3 regions of the Pseudarthrobacter sp. CCNWLW217 genome follow, and region 3 is predicted to be linked to each of the others. Evidence: predicted binding sites of a transcription regulator. Region 3 holds the regulator's gene; each other region holds the start of a gene.
What was found. The regulator LexA, encoded in region 3, represses DNA repair genes until DNA is damaged. The targets are predictions, from matches to a motif close to TCGAACANNTGTTCGA.

Region 1: a site for LexA is predicted at 2,481-2,496, ahead of V9L18_RS15805 (DUF6504 family protein). Genes of this name have one in related genera too.
Region 2: a site for LexA is predicted at 3,427-3,442, ahead of V9L18_RS00650 (LexA family protein). Genes of this name have one in related genera too.

Annotation. Positions count from the first base shown of each region.
Region 1 is NZ_JBBCBT010000014.1:5,320-10,305, forward strand. Features, by position in the region: gene V9L18_RS15800 (DNA polymerase III subunit alpha) at 1-2,082, opposite strand, end outside; gene V9L18_RS15805 (DUF6504 family protein) at 2,079-2,411, opposite strand; gene V9L18_RS15810 (hypothetical protein) at 2,577-2,966, shown strand; gene V9L18_RS15815 (chorismate mutase) at 3,059-3,379, opposite strand; gene V9L18_RS15820 (VOC family protein) at 3,399-3,821, shown strand; gene V9L18_RS15825 (SOS response-associated peptidase) at 3,882-4,631, opposite strand; gene V9L18_RS15830 (mycoredoxin) at 4,750-4,986, shown strand, end outside.
Region 2 is NZ_JBBCBT010000001.1:137,362-142,347, reverse strand. Features, by position in the region: gene V9L18_RS00670 (helix-turn-helix transcriptional regulator) at 1-782, shown strand, start outside; gene V9L18_RS00665 (dihydrofolate reductase family protein) at 836-1,426, shown strand; gene V9L18_RS00660 (phosphotransferase) at 1,416-1,967, opposite strand; gene V9L18_RS00655 (MBL fold metallo-hydrolase) at 2,452-3,261, shown strand; gene V9L18_RS00650 (LexA family protein) at 3,456-3,887, shown strand; gene V9L18_RS00645 (GNAT family N-acetyltransferase) at 3,916-4,401, opposite strand; gene V9L18_RS00640 (Y-family DNA polymerase) at 4,448-4,986, shown strand, end outside.
Region 3 is NZ_JBBCBT010000010.1:150,182-155,167, forward strand. Features, by position in the region: gene hflX (GTPase HflX) at 1-914, shown strand, start outside; gene V9L18_RS13310 (ATP-dependent DNA helicase) at 907-2,964, shown strand; gene lexA (transcriptional repressor LexA) at 3,039-3,785, opposite strand; gene V9L18_RS13320 (LysM peptidoglycan-binding domain-containing protein) at 4,133-4,543, shown strand; gene V9L18_RS13325 (histidinol-phosphate transaminase) at 4,600-4,986, shown strand, end outside.

The DNA of each region.
Region 1 (4,986 bases), on a different contig from region 3:
AATGTCGATGATGAGGTCGTTAAATTCGCGCGGCGCCATCTTGCCAATGAGCTCCCGCTGGCCCGGCGACTCGATCTGGAAGCATCCCAGGGTGTGGGTGCTGCGGATCAGTTCATAGGTTGGTTCGTCGTCCAGCGGCACGGCGTTGAGGTTGATAAGGCCATTATGGGCGATATAGTCCGGGCCAGTTCCCTCCGGACCCGTTGGGTGTGCCCCCGCAGCAACCACTTCGGCTTTGGAGGGATGAAGCCGGATGACCTCACGGACAGCGAAGGCCATGGCACTTTGCATCCTGACCCCCAAAACGTCCAGCTTGAGCATCCCCATGGGGTCCATGTCATGTTTGTCGAACTGGCTCATGGGCAATCCCAGTCCGCTGGGCTGCACAGGGGTACGGTCCAGGAGCGTGGCGTCACCAAGGATTACCCCGCACGGGTGCATGGAAATATGCCTGGGAAGCCGGTCCAACCGTTCCGTGAGGTCCACCAGCAGGTCAAGCTGCTGGTTTTCGGCGAACTCCCGTTGCTCCACCCTGCCGGCGAACTCGCGCAGTTCAGGTTTCTCCACCAGCGCTTCGCGGAACTTGCGGGCCGAAAAACGCCACAGCTGCTTGGCGATCTCCCCAACATCGCCCTCGTCCATGCCCAGGGCCATGCCGGCATCCCGGACAGCGCCGCGCGCACGGTAGCCGTTCTGCATGCTCATCAGCGTGACGCGCTCGGCACCGAAGCGGTCAAAGATCCTCCGGTATACGTTGTGCCGCTCAGCGCTTTCAACATCGATGTCGATGTCCGGCAGGGTGGCCCGGTCCTGGGACAGGAACCGTTCGAAGATCAGGTCATGCTGCAGGGGGTTCACCTGGCTGACGTCGATGAGGTAGTTGACCAGGCTGGAAGCTCCTGAACCCCGGGCGGCGGCGCGGACTCCCATGTCAATGATCATCCGGGAAACCTCGGCAACAGTCAGGAAGTAGGAGGAGAACCCAAGGTTTCGGATGATCCCCAGTTCGTGCTCCAGCCGCGAGCGCATTTCCTTTTCGGCGGTTCCGGATACGCCGGGAAACCTCTTGCCGATACCGGCCTCGCAGCGCTGGACCAGCTCAAGGTGCGGGTCCTGGCTGATACCGATGACCGAGGCTTCAGGGACTACGGGCTGCTTCCAGCCCATGTCAGTTACGGGGTCAATCCGGCAGAGGTCGGCGAGCGCTTCTGTCTGCGCCATGAGCTGTTTGAGGTCCGCCGCACCGTATCCTGCGGCGCCGATGATTTCCTTGCCCAGCTGGAGCATTTGGGCGGACGATTTCAGCCAGGCTTGCCCGTTGGGCTGAAGGAGGGGTTCTGCGGCCAGTTCAGGCAGTGACTTCAGTGTGCGGGCCGAGTCCAGGACGTCAGCCGTGGCGGCGCCGTCCTCGGCGCAGTACCGGACGGCATTGGTGAGCACTGCCGGGACCTGGTGCTCCTCCGCAAGTTTGAGCATCCGCACCGCGTGGGCTGTGCTCAGTGGTGAGCCCGGCGAGCTCAGCTGGGAAACCACTTCGGCGACCATGGTTCCTCGCGGCATGGCATCAAGCCAGCGTTTGAAGAGGGTGCGGGGACGCAGGTACCGCCGCCCGCCCATGGCACGTCCGACGTCGGAATCCGGGCCGATAAGCACAGTCAGGACCGGCTTCAGGGTTTTCGGATCAAGCGTCCGGGAGGCGAGTTCGGCGCGGGTGACGGCTACCGGCACTGCTCCCCCGGCTTTGCCGGAGGTCCGGGCATGGGCGTCGGACACGAGCCGGCACAGCGCACGATAGCCCGCACCGCTGTTGTGGCCACGGGCGAGGACCACCACCCGTCCGGCAAGCTGGGTTCGGTGGTCGCCGTCGTCGTCGAACACCGCAAGGTCAACACCCACGATGGGGTCAATCCCTGCTGCCATGCAGGCCTTGAGGTGTTTGACGGTGCCGTACAGGCCGTCCCGGTCAGTGCAGGCGAGGGCGGTGGCGGCGTCTGAGGCAGCAACCTGGGCAAGTTCGTCCGGCCAGGACACCCCGTAGTGGGCGCTGAAGGCTGTGGAAACGTGGAGGTGTGTGAAGGTCATGCTGTTCTGGGTTGGATTGCGTCATGGATCCGGAGCAGCCGCCAGCGGCCGCTTCCGAGGTGGCGGCTCAGGTCCAGGGTGAGGGTTTCTTGCTTCAGGTGGCCGGTTTCAGCTGGTTCTGCCCGCACCTGGACCCGCCAGATTTCGTGGTCCACCAGCCCCGGCCCGCTTCCCAGGGGTGCGCGGCTTTCCTCGGCCCACCACTGCCTGCGTTCGAACCACCGGACAGGTTCGGCGCAGACGGTGTAGTGCTGCCCTGCCCACTGGAGGGACACCGGCTGTCCGGATGCGCTGCAAAGGACGTCAACTGTTTCGCTGAACATGCCCAAGGGCGCCTCCCGGAACTGAATGAACCGTTGCCCGGGGACGAGTCATCCCGGGGTTTCGAACACGGCTGTTCGAATACATATTCGAACAAATCCAGTCTACGCCGGTGCCCCGGCAAAACCTAGACAGGGGTGGACGGACGGGACGGCAGGTAGCAGGATGGTGGCATGAGCACCAATGACGCACTCCTGAAGCAGGTAAGCATCAAAGCCCAGGACTCCACGCTCCTGGCCACTTTTGATATTGAAGGCAACATCCCGGGCTCGGGTGCGTACGTGGTGGGGCTTATGGCCGCCAGCCCTGACTACTCATCGCAAAGACGGCTGGGCATTGAATTCATGAACGGGGAGGCGATCGCCTTCTACTCGTTCAGCCATGAACAGGGAACCGAGGAGAACTACGACCTCAGCGGAGTCACGCATTCGGGCAGCACCATTACCGGAGTCTTCCCCATGGATGCTATCCACGGGCTGGGCAAGGGACACATCATGTCTGCGTTCAGTGAGGCCGACGGCCGGGAATTCCAGTCCGGCATCGCCGTCGAGGAATCACTCTAACCAGGGAAAAGAGCAGGCGCCCTGCCGGAACAAATCCGGTGGCAGGGCGCCTTGGAATTTCTGGGAACAGCTCGGGACTGCTGGGGACAGTATCAGCTGTTTTCTTTATGGACCTTCAGCTCGAGTTCGATGAATCCCGAGATCATGGCCCGGTACGTTGACTCCACAATGTCCGGATCGATGTCCTTCTTTTCCGCGGCGGACCGGACGTGTTCGATGATCCGCTCCACCCGGCCAGGGGCCCGGACTTCGGCGTCGTCCCCCTTGAGGGTTCCGGCAATCCTGATCAGCCGTTCGCGCCGGGCAATGAGGGTGACGATCTGGTCATCCACCTCGTCGACTGCAATCCGCACGGCGGCGAGCTGTTCCTTGTCGGCCAGCGCGTCCCTATCGTTTCCTTGAATTGTCGCCATCTTCTGACAGTATCGAAGCATGCAGCCCAGAGTCGACTTCATCTCACTAGGTGTACGCAGCGTAGCCGCCTCCCGCCGCTTCTATGCCGAAGGCCTTGGCTGGCCCGTGCACAAGGAATTCCCTGATGACGTGTTATTCATCCAGGTCAACCACGGACTCATCCTCTCCCTGTGGAATGCCGGCCAAATGCAGGCCGAGGCCGGAGTTGATGCGCCAGGGCCGGTCCCCTGCATCACGCTCAGCCACAACCTGGCCAGCACGGAAGAAGTGGACCGGGTCATGGCCGAAGCCGCTGCTGCCGGGGCGAGTATCGTTGCGGAGCCGGTCACCCAGCCGTGGGGCGGGTACAGCGGCTACTTCGCGGACCCGGACGGCTTCCGCTGGGAAATTGCCTACAACCCCACGTGGGCAGTGGACGACGCCGGCAAGGTCACCGTCTAGGAGTCAGGAACCCCCGCCGCACCCGGGTCAGGGGATGGGTCAACGAACGAACGGCTTGGCTTAGAACAGCGCCTCGACGGGACGGATGAGTTCCGGGGAATTGTTGCGGACGTTTCCCACTTCCCGGCCAACAGAATCCACGCGCCAGTCCCCTGCCACATCCTTCACATGGGCGCGGACCAGGTCCACCAGGAAGGCTGCATCGTCAATGTGCGGGTCGATCCACGACTCCATGGTGGCCCGGTCCATGGGCAGCGGCACACGGTCGTGCAGGGCGGTGAGCTTGCCGAAGACAGTTGACTCCGATCCCGGCGGCGGTGTGTCAGCGGTCAGGATGGAGGTGGAGAGCAGCCACCGCCCCGGCTCGCCCTCGGCCTTCGACGGATCCTTCCACCATTCGTACAGGCCGGCGAACACCAGCCCGCTGCCTTCGCCCGGGTGCACGTAGTAGGGCTGCTTCGCCTTACCTGTGCCTTGTTTCCACTCGTAGTAGCCATCCGCCGGGACAGCGCAGCGGCGTGACTGGACGGCTTTGCGGAACGCGGGCTTCTCCAGGACCGTTTCGGAGCGGGCATTGATCATTTTGGACCCGATGCCCGGGTCTTTGGCCCAGGACGGAACCAGGCCCCAGCGGGCCACGTGCAACTGGCGGACGGTGGAGTCGTCAATCAGGCGCTCCAGGACTATGGGAACGTCATCGGTTGGCGCCACATTCCACGACGGCGGCAACTCGACGTGCTCCTCGAGCTGGGCATCGAATTCAGCCAGCAGGTCCCCCACGGCACGTGCCATCACATAGCGTCCACACATGGCACCAGCATGCCATTACTGCTATTCACTGTCATCCGGGGCCATCGGCTCCGGGGAATAGTGGGCCGCGGGTTACCGTTGATGGGAACGAACCCCCTTACTGATTTAGGAGAGCTCCGTGGACTTTACCCCCGAGAACGGCACCATCACCATGTTTTCCACCACCTGGTGCGGCTACTGCAACCGGCTCAAGAAGCAGCTGGACGCGCAGGGCATCGGCTACACGGAAATCAACATCGAGGAAGTCGATGGCACGGCCGAACTCGTGGAGCAGCTCAACGGCGGCAACCGGACCGTCCCCACCGTGCTTTTCCCGGACGGCACTGCTGCCACCAACCCGTCAGCCGCTGAGGTC
Region 2 (4,986 bases), on a different contig from region 3:
AAGAGGTGGCCATGCTTGCCGGTGTCAGCGTGGACTACTACACAAAGCTTGAGCGCGGGAACCTGTCCGGCACCTCCGAAAGCGTCCTTGACGCCATCGCCGGGGCGCTGAAACTCGACGAGGCCGAACGAGACCACCTCTATAACCTTGCGCGCGCTTCCAGCCCGTCAGGCAGGGCCCGACGGCGCCCCCTCCAAAGCGGCGCGGTCCGGCCCACCCTCCAGTTCATGCTCGACTCCATCACCACGGCACCGGCTTTCATCAGCAACCACTACATGGACATCGTGGCCGCCAACCAGCTTGGCTTTGCCCTGTACTCGGAAATGTACCGCGGGCCAGCCCGGCCCGGGAACCACTGCCGGTTCATTTTCCTGGACCCCAAAGCCCGGGATTTTTACCCCGACTGGGATCTGGCGGCCAATACCAACGTTGCGATCCTGCGGACGCAGACCGGGCGCAACCCCTTTGATAAGCGGCTGGCCGACCTCGTCGGAGAACTTTCCGTCCGCAGCGAAGAATTCCGGACGCGCTGGGCCGCCCACAATGTCCGGCGCCACTACGCGGGCACGAAGGTTTTCCACCACCCTGTGGTGGGAGAGCTCGAGCTTGCCTACGAGGCGATGGAACTGGCCGAGGACCCCGGCTTCACGCTCACGGTCTACCCCGCAGCGCCCGGATCGCCGTCAGATGAAAGGCTGCGCCTGCTCGCGAGCTGGGCGGCAACAGAACGGATCCAGGACCTGCCGGGGGCACCGCAGCCGCAGGACGTCCGGCGCCCCTAACTTTAGGGAGGACCCATCCGGCGCGAACCGCCGGGTGGTGGCATGATGGGCGCATGAGCCGTGTCACGTGCGATCTGACTATCTCCCTCGACGGCTTCGTCGCCGGCCCGAACCAAACTCCGACAGACCCTTTGGGCGAGGGCGGCGAGTTGCTGCACAGATGGCAGTTCGAGGAACGCGAAGCCAACGCACCCGAGCTCGAGGGCATCCTCGCGGCGGGCGCGTACATCATGGGTCGGAACATGTTTGCCGGGCCCGGGGCGTGGGCCGAAGAATGGCGGGGTTGGTGGGGTGATGAGCCGCCGTATCACGCCCCCGTGTTCGTTCTCACGCACCAGGAGCGCGAGCCTGTGCAGATGCAGGGCGGAACCACCTTCAACTTCGTAACCGATGGGATCGAATCGGCCCTTGCCAAGGCGAGGGAAGCCGCCGGCAGCAAGGACGTGGCCATCGCCGGAGGGGCGCAGACGGCCCGCCAGTACTTGTCGGCGGGGCTGATCGACGAGTTGCGGCTGCACATCGCACCCATGACCCTGGGGGCGGGTGAACGGCTGCTCGACGGCGTCGGGAACCTCACGCTTGAGCCGACGGAAGTGAGCGGCAGCCGCCTCGTCACGCACGTGCGCTATCGGATCATCCGCTGAAGGGCTGTGCGAGGGCTTGTTCCCAGATCGCTTGATTCCGGGCGACGTAGTGTGCCGCGGTACGCCAGTGCTCGCCGTGTCCGTTCACGTACATGTCGGCCCAAGGCTGGATCCCGGTCTCATGCGAGGACTTCAGAAGATCGAACATCGCCGCAGTTCGTTTCGCCATGGCAGCCGGAAGTGCCTTGCTTAGTGCGGCATCGGCTCCGTAGCCGTCAACAAGTGCCCGCAACCTCAGGGCGGCGTCATCCACCGGCTGCCCGTCGAACAGCAGGCCGAACGACTGAGCGGCGTAGGCCAGATCCCACAACCGCGTGCTGGGCCCGGCACCATCCCAATCGATGAATACCCAGCGGTCTCCCATGATGAGGTTCCACGGAGCGAGGTCGTTGTGGCACATCAGATCTGGATTCTCCGCCGGCAGCAGCATCTTCCAGTCGCCCGGGTTGCGCATCGGCACTGTTTCGCTCGCATCATGGATTTGCCGAATCATCCGACCCACCCGCAATAAATCGTCCCGGCCGAGCGGCAAATGATCCATTGCGAGTACGCCTTCTATGTACTCCACTGTGCTTCGACCGTGTTCGTCCCGGCCCAGAGGCTGGGGAACGTCCACCCCGGACGACCGGAGCGCACCCAGATAACTCTGCACGGCGGCTGAGTTCTCCAGCCAGGGTTTTCGGACGGTGTTACCAATGCGAACCACGCTCTCGGAAGCGTTTCCACCTGTCAGTTCCTGCTCGTCCGCAACCATCCCAGCAGGCTACTGGAGTTCCCAGCTGACCTTAAATGGCGCCACATCCACCCCGCACCGCTCGTCCAAATTCAGGTTCTTGATTGTGTGGGATGGGCGCTCGGAATTCAGGTGTGCCGTTGGCGGACCCGGATAGTCCCTGCCCGCACCTCGCCCTAATCGAGCACCCCGGACCGTGGGTTACCCACGTCGCCAAGATGCTTGCGCTCCACTACCGACAGCTAATAGCGTCTCGACAAGCTGGTTCAAAACCACAAGCGGAAGGCGTTTCATGCTGAAGAAAGTCGCTGAGGGTGTTCTCGTTCACGAGAGCGAGTTCATCCAGACTAATTCCGTTGTGGTGCAGGGCCGGGACGGTGTGTTGCTCATCGACCCCGGCATAACGCGTGGCGAAATGGCGGACCTGGCGAACGACGTTCGCGAGTTGGGCCAGCCTGTTGTGGCAGGCTTCTCAACGCATCCGGACTGGGACCACGTTCTCCGGCACACGTCCTTCGGCGCAGCGCCCCGTTACGGTACGGCCCGCTGCGCGGCATCTATCCACGATGTGCTGTCGAAAGCGGATTGGCAGGACCTCATCGCCGAAGGGCTCCCGCCGGAGTACGCCGAAGAGATCCCGATGGAGCTGCTCGGTCAAGTTACCGGTCTGCCCGCCGGAGCTGCTCAGATTCCTTGGGATGGCCCCAAAGTCCGCATCATCGAGCATCAGGCCCATGCCCCGGGCCACGCGGCGCTGTTGATTGAGGAGCGCCGCGTCCTCGTCGCCGGCGACATGCTTTCTGACATCCTGATGCCGTTCCTCGACCTGGAGGCAGCGGATCCGCTCGGGGACTACCTCGAGGCGCTGCGGCTGTTCGAGGACCTGGCAGACGACGTCGATGCCGTCATTCCCGGTCACGGTTCAGTGGGAGGGGCTGGGCAACTAGGAGTACGAATCAATCAGGATCGCGCATATGTCCAGGACCTGCTCGACGGCGGTGTTCCCGACGACCCGCGGATCGGCCCATCGGCCCCGTTGGATTGGCTGCCCGACGTGCATCAATGGCAACTCCAGCGGCTCGCCGAAAGAGGGCAGAAATAGCGGTCGGTCCCGCACCTGCCACAGGATCCCGAACTATCAGTCCCCGAGGAGGAGGCGCTTGGCAGCGCTAATTCCGCATCAGATAGCGCGCCTTTCGCATGCAGGTCCGTCAGGAGCGCAAGTTGAGACTACGCACTGTCGCCCCCTGCCTGTACACTCAAAGTATCGAACATATATTCGAATAAAGGTGTGTTGTGGGCGTTGTTGTCGGTCCCCGTGTGATAGATGCGGGCCTCTCCTTGCGGCTGGTGCTGATGTCCCCGGTTGCGGTTGCCGCGGGCTACCCCTCGCCAGCCCAGGACTACTTCGACGGCCGGATCGACCTGAATGAACATCTCATCAAGGACATCACCAGCACCTTCGTTGTCCGGGTAACCGGCGACTCGATGGAACGGGCAGGGATCAGCGACGGCGACGAACTCATCGTCAACCGGGCCATCGAACCCAAGGACGGCTCCGTGGTCATCGCTGTCCTCGACGGCGAACTGACCGTCAAGCGGCTGCGGATCACCGCCACAGGTGTGGTGCTGCAGGCAGAGAACCCCCGCTACCCGGACATCCGCGTCCCCAGCCTCAGCGAGCTCACCATCTGGGGCGTGGCCACGAGGTGCCTCCACCATGTCTAACCCGCGGAAATACAGTAAGCAGCACAGCTCAGAGGAGCCGCACCATGCGGATCTCGCGCACGCCGTCGTCCACATTCACGGTCCCGTCCGCTACGAACCCGTGCTTGCGGTAGAACGCCTGCGCCCGGGGATTCGGATCGGCAACCCACAGCGCCGCCGAATCGTGAGGGCCGACGACGGCGTCCAGGAGGGCAGCCCCGGCGCCGGTCCCATGCTCAGCCGCAACGACGTACAGCACGTAGAGGTGAGTGCCCCACTGCGTTCCGGAGTCCTGGGGTGGCCCTGCCATTGCAATCCCGATCAGTTCACCATCGCGCTCGGCCACCGCGACGCGGTTCGCTTGGTAGCGCTCGTCGCTGAGGGCGACGGTCCAGAAGCGTTCCCGGGTGGAGGGCAATTCCGGGTCGTCGAGGACACGGTCGGCCATCACCCCGCGGTACGTCTCACGCCACGACCGCACATGCACGCGCGCCATCTCGGCAGCGTCATCAACGTGCGCCCGACGAACAGTCACCCCCGTATCCATAGCCGAAACTCTACCCAGAACGGCGGCCGGTCCCATGTCTAAACCGGCGCTGATGCGGCAGATGCAGGAAATCGCCCTCGTGGATGTGAACTGCTTCTATGCGAGCGCAGAGCGCGCCTTTGACCCTTCCCTTGAAGGCAAACCGCTGGTGGTGCTGTCCAACAACGACGGCTGCGCCGTCACCCGCTCCCCTGAAGCCAAGGCCCTGGGCATCGGCGTTGGGGAGCCGTGGTTCAAGATCGCCCCGCGGGCGAAAGAATGGGGGCTGATTGCCAGGTCCAGCAACTACGAGCTGTACGGCGACATCAGCGCCCGCGTGATGGAACTCCTGGGCCGGTACTCTGCGTGGCTGGAGGTTTACAGCATCGACGAGGCCTTCCTCGGCGTCAAAGGCTCTCCCGCGGCACTCCTCCAGCTGGGACGGGACATGAAGGCCGCCGCAGCGAGGAACGTGGGGGTCCCCGTCTGTGTTGGTATCGCCCGAACCAAGACACTCGCCAAGCTCGCCAACAAATGGGCCAAGCACAATCCCGCGTTCGACGGCGTCTGCCGCTGGGATTCGGTGCCGGCAGG
Region 3 (4,986 bases):
TGGAACTGGCTCAGCTCGAATACTTGCTGCCACGCCTGCGCGGCTGGGGCGAATCCATGTCCCGCCAGGCTGGTGGCCAGGTGGGCGGCGCTGGCGCCGGTATGGGTTCGCGTGGTCCCGGTGAGACGAAAATCGAACTGGACCGTCGCCGAATCCGTACCCGCATGGCTAAGCTGCGGCGCGAGATCGCCGCGATGAAGCCGGCCCGGGAAACCAAACGGGCCAACCGGCGTCGTAATTCAGTGCCGTCCGTTGCCATCGCCGGCTACACCAACGCCGGGAAATCGTCGTTGCTGAACCGGCTGACGGACGCTGGCGTGCTGGTGGAGAACGCGTTGTTCGCCACCTTGGATCCGACCGTGCGCAAGGCGGAGACCGCGGATGGCCTGGGCTATACCCTGGCGGACACCGTGGGCTTTGTCCGCTCCCTTCCCACCCAGCTCGTGGAGGCATTCCGTTCCACACTGGAGGAAGTAGCGGACGCGGACCTCATCCTGCATGTGGTGGATGCCTCGCACCCGGACCCGGAAGGCCAGATCGCCGCCGTCCGCAAGGTGTTCAGCGAAGTCGATGCCCGCAAGGTGCCGGAAATCATCGTCCTGAATAAGGCAGACGCCGCGGATCCGTTTGTGATCGAACGACTCAAGCAGCGCGAACCCCGCCATGTGGTGGTGTCGGCGCGGACCGGCGAAGGGATCGCGGAGCTGCTGCGCGAGATCAGCAGCTCGATCCCGCGGCCCAGCGTCAAGCTTGAACTCCTCATTCCCTACAATCGTGGCGACGTGATCAGCAAACTGCATGACACCGACGCGGAAATCCTCAGCCTTGACCATGGCGAGGACGGAACGCGGGCAGTGGTGATGGTCCGGGAAGGCCTCGCGGCTGAACTGGAATCATTCGTCAGCAATGGCTGAACCGGTGGCAGGTGAGCCTTCAGGCACGGCCAGCGAGCAGTTCGTGATCGAACTGCTCGACCGCGCCGTGGCCGGAATGGGCGGACAAAGCCGGAGCGGCCAGCATGAGATGGCCAGGCAGGTGGCCCGTGCCATCGAAACCGGCGACCACCTCCTGGTCCAGGCCGGCACTGGAACGGGAAAGTCGCTGGCTTACCTGATTCCGCTCATTGCGCACTCGCTGGTGAGCAACAAGCCCACCTTGGTTTCCACCGCAACATTGGCCCTGCAGACACAGATTGTGGGCCGGGACCTGCCGCGGCTGCTGAAGACCATCACCCCGGCCCTGGACCGCCCCGTCAAGGTGGCGCTGGTGAAGGGTCGCTCCAACTACGTCTGCCGGCACAAGCTTGAAGGCGGGTTTCCCTCGGAGGAACCCTCCGAAGGCCAGCTTTTTTCCCTTGGTGAGGACACCAGCGTGCCGCACTTCGCAGCCGCTCTCGGGGGACCGGCGTCGCAGTTGGGCAAAGAGGTAGTGCGGCTGCGCGACTGGGCGCAAAAAACCACTACCGGCGACCGTGACGAACTCCTCCCGGGTGTCACGGACCGTGCCTGGCGGCAGGTTTCGGTGACGTCGATGGAATGCCTGGGGGCGCAGAAGTGCCCGATGGCCGCTGAATGCTTCAGCGAACTCGCCCGCCAGGACGCGGCCGACGCCGATGTTGTGGTCACCAACCACGCGATGCTCGCCGTCAGCGCGTTCGAGGGGCTGGCTGTCCTGCCCGAATACGACGTCGTGGTGGTTGACGAGGCGCACGAGCTCCAGGACCGGGTGACCGGTGCGGTGTCCGGGCAGCTGTCCGTAGCGATGGTCCATGCGGCGGCTGCCGGAGCGCGGAAGCACACGGCCATTACGGTGGACGCCCTCAACGCTGCGGCCGCCAACCTGGAACTGGCATTGGCAGGGGTTCCCAACGGGCTCCTTCCCAACGGCCTAAATGACGAGCAGCTGGACTGCATCGACCAGCTGCGTGACGCCTGCAGGGCTGCCCTGTCCGACTCGAAGGGGGACAGCAGCCAGACGGCCGACGGCGGGCGCCAGCTCGCGCGCTCACGCCTGATGCTCATCCTGGAACTGTGTGAACGGCTGATCGTGGCCCGGGAGAACCGGGAAGTGGTGTGGTTCTCGCGTGCCAGCACCTTCGATCCGCAGCAAGGCTATGCGCAGCCCGACGACGCCGCACCGGCACTGATAAACATCGCACCGCTCAGCGTCGCAGGGAAGCTGCGCGAGGGACTGTTCGAAGGCCACACCGTAGTGCTGACCTCGGCCACACTGGCCATCGGCTCTGCTTTCGAGCCGGCCGCCGGCGGGCTGGGCCTTGTGGGCCCGGGCGCCCCGAGCTGGACGGGCATTGACGTCGGTTCCCCGTTTGACTACCCAAAGCAGGGAATACTGTACGTTGCCGGGCACCTGCCCAAGCCCGGGCGCGGTGTGTCCGCGGAGGCGCTGGAGGAGCTCGAGGCGCTGATCAGGGCCTCAGGCGGCGGTGCACTGTGCCTGTTCTCCTCACGTCGCGCCGCAGAAGAAGCAGCCGACGCCTTGCGGCCCCGTCTGGGCCTGAGCATCCTCTGCCAGGGCGATTCCACGATGACCGCCTTGGTCAAGCAGTTCGCCGACGAGCCCGACACATGCCTCTTCGGAACCATGTCCCTGTGGCAGGGAGTGGACGTACCGGGCGGCTCCTGCCGGCTGGTGGTGATTGACCGCATTCCGTTCCCTCGGCCGGACGACCCCCTTATGACTGCCCGCTCCCGGGCCGTCGCCCAGGCCGGCGGCAACGGCTTTATGTCGGTCTCCGCCACTCATGCCGCCATCCGGCTTGCCCAGGGTGCCGGCCGGCTGATCCGGTCCACCGGGGACAAAGGTGTGGTGGCGGTGCTTGATTCACGGCTGGCCACCGAGAGGTACGCCGGGTTCCTCCGGGGTGCGCTGCCGCCCTTCTGGCCCACCACAGATCGCAAGATTGCGTTTGCGGCGCTGGAACGGCTGTCCAAAGAGCACGCCTGAGTTAACTGCGAAGATCAGCTGAGCCAGCCCATGTGGGCGGGCTCAGCTGATCTTTTTGCTGCTGGGCACTGTACCTAGAGTGAACGCAGAACCGAAACGACCTTGCCCATGATGGTGGCGTGGTCGCCCAGGATGGGTTCGTACTGCGTGTTCTGCGGCAACAGCCACGTGTGGCCGTCCCGCTGGCGGAACGTCTTGACGGTTGCTTCGTCGTCCAGGAGGGCCGCGACGATGTCCCCGTTCACGGCGTCGGCCTGGCGCCTCACCACCACCCAGTCGCCATCGCAGATGGCCGCGTCCACCATGGAGTCTCCGGCCACCCTGAGCATAAAGAGCTCGCCCTGACCGACCAGTTGGCGGGGGAGGGGCATCACGTCTTCAACCACCTGGTCCGCAAGGATCGGCCCGCCGGCTGCGATCCGGCCCACCAGGGGAACCATGGCCGTATCCATGGCAGTGGAAAGCTCCGTTACCTTCCCGCCGCTGATGCCCCGCAGGGTTGCCGGTGCGGCGGAGCCCGGAGCCTTGGCAGTCCCGGCATCCAGGGTGAGCGGCATCAGGACCTCCATGGCCCGTGGCCGCTTAGGGTCCCGGCGCAGGTATCCCAACTTCTCCAGCTGCGAGAGTTGATGCGTCACGCTGGAGAGGCTGGCCAGCCCCACGGTGTCGCCAATTTCGCGCATGGACGGGGGGTATCCGTTGTCATTGACTGAACGCTGGATCGTTTCCAGGATCTTCTTCTGACGGGCAGTCAGCCCCTTGGGAGTCCTCTGGGGCTGTGGACCCCTCTGGGTCGCCCTGCCGCCGGCTGCTGCTGCCATGTTAGCCAATGCCTTTCCGTTGCCCCGGTGCCTCCGGCGCCGGGTGCCGGGAGCCTCCGGCATTGATTGTCAGACCCTGCTGATCAACTACAGAGGTGGCTGTACTTCGGGTGGTTGATCCTTGGTTCAAACGTAGGCCAGCCGCAACACTTTTTCAAACATTTGTTCTAGCGAGTCTCGACAATGTTCGTTGATAAGTGCTAAAACAGAAGAAGCAAAGTTCGAACATGTGTTCTATTCGCTTCCGGAAGCGTTCGAAGATTCGAATACTTCGGGAACGTCCGCTTCGCCGGACAAGCGGAAGGAACACTCCGGGCAGCAAAGCATGGTCCAGGAGGGCTCATTTCATGTCAGCGTTTTCAGCATCGCAGGACTCCCGTCCGCAGTTCGTCTCGGTACAGCACCTCACGTCAGTCCCGCAGGTCCGCCCCGGCAAGGAGCAGTTGCCGCCCCTTCGCCTGACGCGACGCGGACGGGTGGTCCTGATCGGCATCCCGCTGGTCCTGCTCGCTGTCCTGATCTTCCTGCTGGCGGGATTCTTGAACGCCCCCGCCAAGGCAGCAGACTCCGCAGCCGATCTCTCAGTCACACCGACAGTGTCCGTCACCGTACAGTCCGGGGAGTCACTGTGGGCGATCGCGGCAGCGGTTGCACCCGAGCGCGATCCCCGCGACGTGATAGCGGACATCGTCCAGCTCAACAACCTCACTGCCGGCGCTGTCGTGCCAGGCCAGCAGCTGTTTGTACCTGTGAAGTGACGCTGCCGCTGACCGTCACATTTTCGGGGTCCATGCTTCGGCACTAAACTGTTCAGGTGAATGACCAGCTAGAGCGTCTGAACCGCCTTCCCCTCCGCAGCAACCTCCGTGGCCTGACCCCGTACGGGGCTCCCCAGTTGGATGTTCCCATTCTGCTGAACGTCAACGAAAACACTCACGGCGTTCCTGCGGACGTACGGGCCGCGATCAGCGCAGCAGTCACCGAGGCAGCCGCCGGCCTGAACCGCTACCCGGACCGTGAATTTTCCGATCTCCGCGTTGCGCTGGCTGAATACCTTGGCCACGGTCTTGACGCAGCCAACATCTGGGCAGCCAACGGCTCTAACGAAGTGCTTCAGCAAATCCTCCAGGCGTTTGGCGGACCCGGCCGCACGGCCCTGGGTTTCCCTCCCACGTACTCCATGTACCCCCTACTGGCCAGC